DNA from 3 places in the Cryobacterium sp. Hh38 genome. Region 1 is predicted to be linked to each of the others. Evidence: riboswitches for the same ligand, from Rfam matches in the RefSeq annotation. Region 1 holds a riboswitch; each other region holds the start of a gene.
The links. A riboswitch is a leader RNA that binds a small molecule or an ion and turns the genes downstream of it on or off. The one in region 1 is predicted to bind thiamine pyrophosphate.
Positions count from the first base shown of each region.

Region 1 (2,256 bases):
TCGCCGAGCGAGAAGGTCACGTCGTAGCGGCGCAGAATCTCGCACAGCTCCACGAAGTGGGTGTAGAGAAAACTCTCCTGGTGGTGCGCGAGGCACCAGGCGGCCATGATCGAGCCGCCGCGCGAGACGATTCCGGTCACCCGGTTGGCGGTCAGCGGCACGTAGCGCAGCAGCACGCCGGCGTGCACGGTCATGTAGTCGACGCCCTGCTCGCACTGCTCGATCACGGTGTCGCGGTAGATCTCCCAGGTGAGTAGCGACGGGTCGCCGTTGACCTTTTCAACGGCCTGGTAGAGCGGAACGGTGCCCACCGGAATGGGCGAGTTGCGCATGATCCACTCCCGAGTGAGGTGAATGTCCTTGCCGGTGGAGAGATCCATCAGGGTGTCGGCGCCCCAGCGGGCCGCCCAGACCATCTTCTCGACCTCTTCGGCGATCGACGAGGTCACCGCCGAGTTGCCGATGTTCGCGTTGATCTTCACGGTGAAGGCCTTGCCGATGATCATCGGCTCGCTCTCCGGATGCTTGTGGTTGGCCGGAATGACGGCCCGGCCGCGCGCCACCTCGTCGCGGACAAGCTCGACCGAGACGCCCTCGCGCGCGGCGATGTAGGCCATCTCCGGCGTGACAATGCCGGCGCGGGCCCAGACCAGCTGGGTGGCAGCGCCATCGATGGGCAGCGGATGCTCCCACCCGGCCCGAGTCTGCGGCAGCCCCGTCTCGAGATCGATGGTGGCCGTCTCGTCGGTGTACGGGCCGGACGTGTCGTACAGGTCGAAGTGTTCGCCGTTGCTGAGGTTCACCCGGCGAACGGGAACTTCGAGTCCGGGCCAGTCCTTTACCGGTTCGTAGCGTTTGCTGCTGCCCTGGATCGGGCCGGTCGTGACCGTTTTTGACATGGTTGTTTCATCAATTGTGCGCATTGGTTTCGAACTTCCTACGCCGGCATTACCCGGACAGGTTCAACGGTCGACGGCCCTGGCCGTCCTCTCAGCTCGCTGGTGCGCGCTCCCGTGGTTGGTGTGTCTTCTGACTCCTTCACCCTAGCGCTGGTTGCGCGCTCGGGTCCTACCGGGGTCGCGGTCACCGCGCCCGTTGGGGGCCATCGCTCCGGGCATCGCTGGCGCTATGACCGGGAACTGGCGCCCGAGTCTGCGGGTGCCAGGCATAGCTGGCGCTGGGCATCCGCTTAGCGAGCGAGGGCGGCCAGCTCGACGCGGGTCGAGGCACCGACCTTGCGCAGCAGGTTGGCCACGTGAAACTTCACTGTGTTCTCGCTGATGGTCAGGGCCTGTGCGATGGCCTTGTTGCGCGCCCCAGAGGCGACGAGTTCGAGCACGCCGCGTTCGCGTGGGCTGAGGCCCCAGGCCGCGGCGGTGGTGACGGATGCCGTGGGCGCGTCGAGCGGCAGCGACACGGCCATCTCGGAGCCCCAGCCGGCGGTGGCCTCCACGTTGAGTGTGCCGCTGAGCGCGACGACGCGGGCGGCGAGCTGACGCACGCTCGGAACCTCGGCATCGAGGTTGCCCGGACCGTCGTCCCGAATGCGGATGAGCAGGTTACTTCCGTCGCAGTCCCACTGCACGCGCACCCGCGCGACCCCGGCCTGTTCGACGAGGGCGAGTACGGCGCCGCGAACGATGGCGCGGGCTTCGTGGGCGACCTCGCCGGGCAATGCCCGACCGTTCACCGGCGGCTCGATGAACTGCACGTCGAGGTCGCCGAAGCGCACGAGCGGGCGCAGGTCGTTCCTGAGACGTTCGAAGGCGCGGGCGACGGGTTCCTCGGTGAGACTGCGATCGAGGTCGCTCACCGCGCGCAGGGCGACCATCGCGGCGGCGGCGAGTTCGGTGGCCTTCTGTCGGGCGGCGGTGTCACTCGTGCTGCCGGAGCGCAGCACAGCAAGCAGGGATTCCAGCGTGGTGGCGTGTGCGTCGGTGAGGTCGGCGATGAGTTTGGAACGTTCGGCGGCTGCGCTGCGCGCTGTTTGAACCGGGGAGTTTGCGGGGAGCGTCGAGCGTTTTGCGGTCGTGGCGGATGACGCGGCCGGTTCGGCTGCTCCGGTAGCAGCATCAGACCGGAGGGCGGCGGCCGTGCTGCGCGCAGCGGCCTCAGTGGCGGTGGCGCGCACGCCGGGGTTAGATGGAGCGGAAGTCATGCCCCCAGCCTACCCGGGCCATCCTCGGAGCCCACCCAGAGCCATCCGTTTGGGTAGGAAAACCGCTCGTTTGGCGGGCAGCATTCCCACTCGAAGGA
Region 1 covers NZ_SOHD01000017.1:206,805-209,060, forward strand. The annotation lists gene thiC (phosphomethylpyrimidine synthase ThiC) at 1-923, opposite strand, end outside; TPP riboswitch at 918-1,025, opposite strand; gene E3T41_RS06925 (response regulator transcription factor family protein) at 1,190-2,158, opposite strand.

Region 2 (2,256 bases), on a different contig from region 1:
GCGCGAGGCGCACCGACACGTCGCTGAGCACGGCCTCGGGCCGACGCGGGAATCGCACCGACACGTCCTGCAGTGTCAGGATGTCGGTCTCAGGCACGGGCGAGGCGATCGCGGCCGATCGCGAAGTTGTCGACGACGCCGGTTTTGTCGAGGGCATCGACGATGAGTTTGGCCAGCAGCCCGCCAAGAAACACGCCGGAGATAAGCTGAATAGCGAGGCGCAGCAGAAAGATCTCCTGGCCGTACCAGCCGGAGCGAAATGCCGAGTAGAAGAACACCAGCCCGGCGCCGAGCAGCCCCGAAAGTGCGTAGGTCAGCCAGCTGTAGTTGCGGTAGCGAGTGAGGGCGAACGGAATCTCGCTGCCCGCGCCTTGAATGGCGGCGGCGACGAAGAGCAGCGGCCCGACCATGGAGCCGAGAAAGACGACCTCGATCACCGACGCGATAACCTCCGCAAAGATGCCGGCGAACGGCCGTCGCACGATGGCGATCGCGATCGGGGCGACGAGCAGCCAGGAGCCGAGCAGAAAGTGCTGCGCGAGGTCGCCGGCCGGACCCATCGTGATCGACAGGGCGGTCCAGGCCTGCACGAATATCCAGTACAGAAAGCCGAACACGACACCGAGCACGACGACAAGCACGAGGTCTTTGAGGCTCCAGTGCCTTTTCTTGGCGGATGCTGTGGGCATGGCTGTTTCCTTCTGGTCGGCGTCAGGACGCATGGGAGTTCAGGCTCGGGCTGTTGAGGGACAGGGTCGCGTGCGTCGCCACGTGCTGCACCGTTCGGCCGGCCACGATCCAGCCGGCGGCGATGACCTGCAGCACGAGGGCGAGGTCGCCCTCGAGCCGGGTGACGAAGTGCTCGCTGTGTACCGTGAGCCCGGAGGCCTTGGCGGTCTCGATCGCGGCGTAGATGTCGCGCATGTGATCGGCGGAAGCAGAACCGGTGCCGTCATCCAGTGGATACAGTGCCCATTCTGCGACGGCGTGTACGCCGGTGGGGGTGAGGTTCACGACCTCGGCGAACAGCCCGCCGGTGGGTGGCAGCGTGCAGGTGACTTCGCCGGGGCAGCCGCGGGAGAATTGCACGGTTGCCGTGACGTGGGCTCCGCTGCGGCTCGCACCGGCGACGACCTGGCTGACGTAGCGCAGCAGGTCGGGTTCGGCGCCGGACAGGTAGGTGCTGACGACGCCGGTTTGAAGTGCGAGCCCGGTCGAATCTGCCTGCTGGAGCGCGTCGAGAATGACGGCGGCGTAGTCGTCGCGCATGACGGCGAGGGTGAGGCGCGCGCCAATGCCGAATTCCGCCGGTGTGGCTGTGAAGGTTTCTGGAATGATCGTGCCCATTTCTTTCGTGGGGGCACGGGAAGGACGAGTCAGCCTCCCTGCGCTGGCATGATCCAGATCAGGTTCGACGGTCGAAGCCTCTGCAGCTTCCTCTCAGCCCGATTAATCGGACTCCCGTGTTGATACAACGAAAGTATGGCATGCCGTGGCCGGGTCGCGGGTGCCGAGGCTGGCCCCCTGCAGCCGCCACCGACACACCACTGGAGGTTGGGCAGCACGTGCAGCAATTGTTCCAGCGCCTGATCGACCAGGGCCAGGGCGGCAATGTGTGTGACGACACCTGTGCCGGTCGGCGACGGCGTACTGTGCCCCGCCGTGTCGCTAGCCCGCGATGATGAGGATGCTTGCGGCGATCACGCTCCGGGCACGATTTGTGCACGACGGTGTTATTCGTTCGGATACCGTAGACCGATCTTTGCCCGGATGGCATCCATCGTGCGCATGACCGTCACCGATTCCTCGGGAATGATCAGGGGGCTACCGTGATTGCCGTCTCGGATGACGCGTTCCACTTCGGCCGCTTGAAACTGCATGCCACGTCCGGATACTGCCTGGTCATAGACGTCGACAAGTGAATTCCTTGCGTCGTAAAGCGACACCGTGGTTGGTGCGTACCAGGTGTCCGCGATTTCGATGCGGCCCTCGGTGCCAAGGATTGTGGCTCGGTTAGGGCCTCGCGTCTCGAGTGATGAGAACGATGTCGACATCGCGCCGTTCTCGTGCGTGAGGATCGTCGCGACCGACGCGTCAACTCCTGATCGGGTGAACGTTGCGTGAGCGTCGATGTCGACGGGGGCACCAAGGATATCGTGCGCGAAGGAAACAGGGTAGATACCGAGGTCCAGGAGCGCACCGCCGGCTAGATAGGGGTTGTTGATGCGGTGAGTGTCTTCACGAGGAAGGTTCTGC
Region 2 covers NZ_SOHD01000010.1:110,233-112,488, reverse strand. The annotation lists gene E3T41_RS05790 (ABC transporter ATP-binding protein) at 1-97, opposite strand, end outside; gene E3T41_RS05785 (ECF transporter S component) at 90-689, opposite strand; gene E3T41_RS05780 (YkoF family thiamine/hydroxymethylpyrimidine-binding protein) at 712-1,347, opposite strand; TPP riboswitch at 1,365-1,475, opposite strand; gene E3T41_RS05770 (Gfo/Idh/MocA family protein) at 1,734-2,256, opposite strand, start outside.
Region 2: linked by a shared signal. The riboswitch ahead of E3T41_RS05780 (YkoF family thiamine/hydroxymethylpyrimidine-binding protein) and the one ahead of thiC (phosphomethylpyrimidine synthase ThiC) in region 1 are both predicted to bind thiamine pyrophosphate.

Region 3 (2,256 bases), on a different contig from region 1:
GTGCAGCAGCGTCGATTTTCCCGAACCGGATGCACCGAGCAGGAGAATCCGCTCGCCAGGCTCGATGCGGAGGGACAGCTCGCTCACCGCCCAGCGCCGCCGACCGGAATGGCGCCAACCCCAGTCGCGGGCGTCGACGGATGCACCTCCCCGCGTCGCGCCCACCGGCATCCGCTCGCCTAGATCGCGGTTCGACCGGCGATGCGACCCGCCGCGAAGCGGTTGAGCGCGCCCGTGCGAGCCAGGCCGCGCGCAGCGAACCAGGACAGGAGCCCGGCGATAACGACGCCCGAAATAATCGCGCTCACGATATAAATCGTCGCGAATGCGCTCGCTGAACCGGGATACCACAGCACCAGGTCGTTGATGGCCATGGCAAGTCCGGCCCCAGCGCCCGCCAACAACACGACGTACAGACGATAGTTCGTGTAGAGGAACAGAGCGAAGACAAGCTCGGCGCCAAGTCCCTGCACCAGGCCTGACACCAGAGTCAGTGGTCCCCATTGGTTGCCGATCAGCGTGGAAACGACGGCGGCTAGGAGCTCCGTGTAGAGCGCGGCCCCGGGTTTGCGAATGATGAGACCACCGAGCACGCCAGCGAACAGCCAGCCTCCGCCCAGGAGAGCCGACAGGCCCGGCAGCAGCGGCGAAAGCAGACCGCTCAGGGGGTTGCTCGCCTGATTCCAGACGAGGAAGATGACACCGCTCGCGACGCCGATGACGCTGGCGACGACGATGTCGACGACGCGCCAGCGAAAGTTGCGCTTCGTGGCTCCCGCCGGAGCGGATTGCTTGAGTGAACTCGTTGTAGCGTGCACTGTTTCGTGCCCTTTCCGTAGGTGAATACAGGGCACGGGATTGAGAAGCCTCCCTGCGCTGGCATGATCCAGATCAGGTTCGACGGTCGAAGCTTGGTCAGCTTCCTCTCAGCCCGGTGTACCGGACTCCCGTGATCATAATCAAGTATAGTGCCCCGTTTAGACTGACGACATGGGGATCACGACATGAGCATCGGCATTCTGCTCGTTTTGGCGGGCCTGTACCTGCTGCTCATGCGCCGGTTCGTTCTACGGCGGCGGCGAATTGCGCAGGGTCTGCCGGTGAGCGGCCCCTGGCACTTTCCGGCCTGGCTGCGCCCAAGAGTGCCGCGCTGGGCGCGGCGACGCTTCGCGCGTCGCCCGCGCCGTCCGCGCGCCGCGCGGCGGTTGCGCCACACCCGCCCGGGCCCACCTTAGCTCCGTGGGCCCATGATCTATCATGGGCCCGGTTTCCGGGCCCGGGCCCCGTCGTGCAGAAAGCGACTACTTCTTTAGGGCTCGAATCACCCGGGCCAAGGCGCGGCCGGTGACTATAAGGAACGGCACACCGACGGCGAGCAGGGCGATGACGTTCGGCTCGAACCGGGCTGTACCGCCCGACTTGACGTACGCGCCGATCGGCAGCGAAACGCCGCCTCCTCCCCCGCCGGACCCGGCCTCACCGGCATCACCGCCGCCGAAGCCGTAGTAGGCGAGCGCGACGGGCACCAGAGTGACGCCATCGATCTGTACAGGGTCACCGTACGCCGACTTCACACCGGCGGAACGGAACGTTTCTGCGAGTTTTTCCGGGAGGCTGGTCATGCCATCAGGTTAGCGTGGCTGAGACTTCAGGGGCGAGGTGTGAAGTGCGAAGCCGGGCGCACGGTTCCCGCTCCGAATCGCTCGGTCACGGTATCCACGGCCAGCTCCGCGCCCCGCCAGTCCTCGTCCGGGTCCCAGAGTCCAACCGATCCAGACGCCGTGCCGAGCTGCTCCGCACGCACCCCGATCAGACGCACCCGAATGCCGGAGGCTGCCAGCAGGTCGAACGCCGCCACCGCTTCCTCGTAGATGCGCCGGCCCACATTGCTAGGTTCGGCGAGGGTGCGCGACCGGGTCACCGTACTGAAGTCGGTGTAGCGCAGCTTGAGGGCGACCCGCCGGGCCACGAGATCACCCCGACGCAGCCGCACGGCAACGAGGTCGCACTGCCGCAGCAATTCGCTGCGCAACCGGTCGATATCCGTCATATCGTGTTCAAAGGTCACCTCGTGACCGACGCTCTTCTCCTCCCGCTCGAGCGTCACCGCGCGCGGGTCGCGACCCCAGGACAGGTCGAACAGTTTCTGACCGGATACCTCCCCCAGCGCTTTGCGCAGTACCGTCAGCGGCGTGTGCGCGATGTCGCCGATCAATTTCAGGCCGAGTCTGCTCAGCGCCTGCTCAGTGGCGGCCC
Region 3 covers NZ_SOHD01000028.1:13,438-15,693, forward strand. The annotation lists gene E3T41_RS09675 (ABC transporter ATP-binding protein) at 1-171, opposite strand, end outside; gene E3T41_RS09680 (ECF transporter S component) at 180-818, opposite strand; TPP riboswitch at 851-961, opposite strand; gene E3T41_RS09685 (hypothetical protein) at 1,302-1,622, opposite strand; gene dinB (DNA polymerase IV) at 1,649-2,256, opposite strand, start outside.
Region 3: linked by a shared signal. The riboswitch ahead of E3T41_RS09680 (ECF transporter S component) and the one ahead of thiC (phosphomethylpyrimidine synthase ThiC) in region 1 are both predicted to bind thiamine pyrophosphate.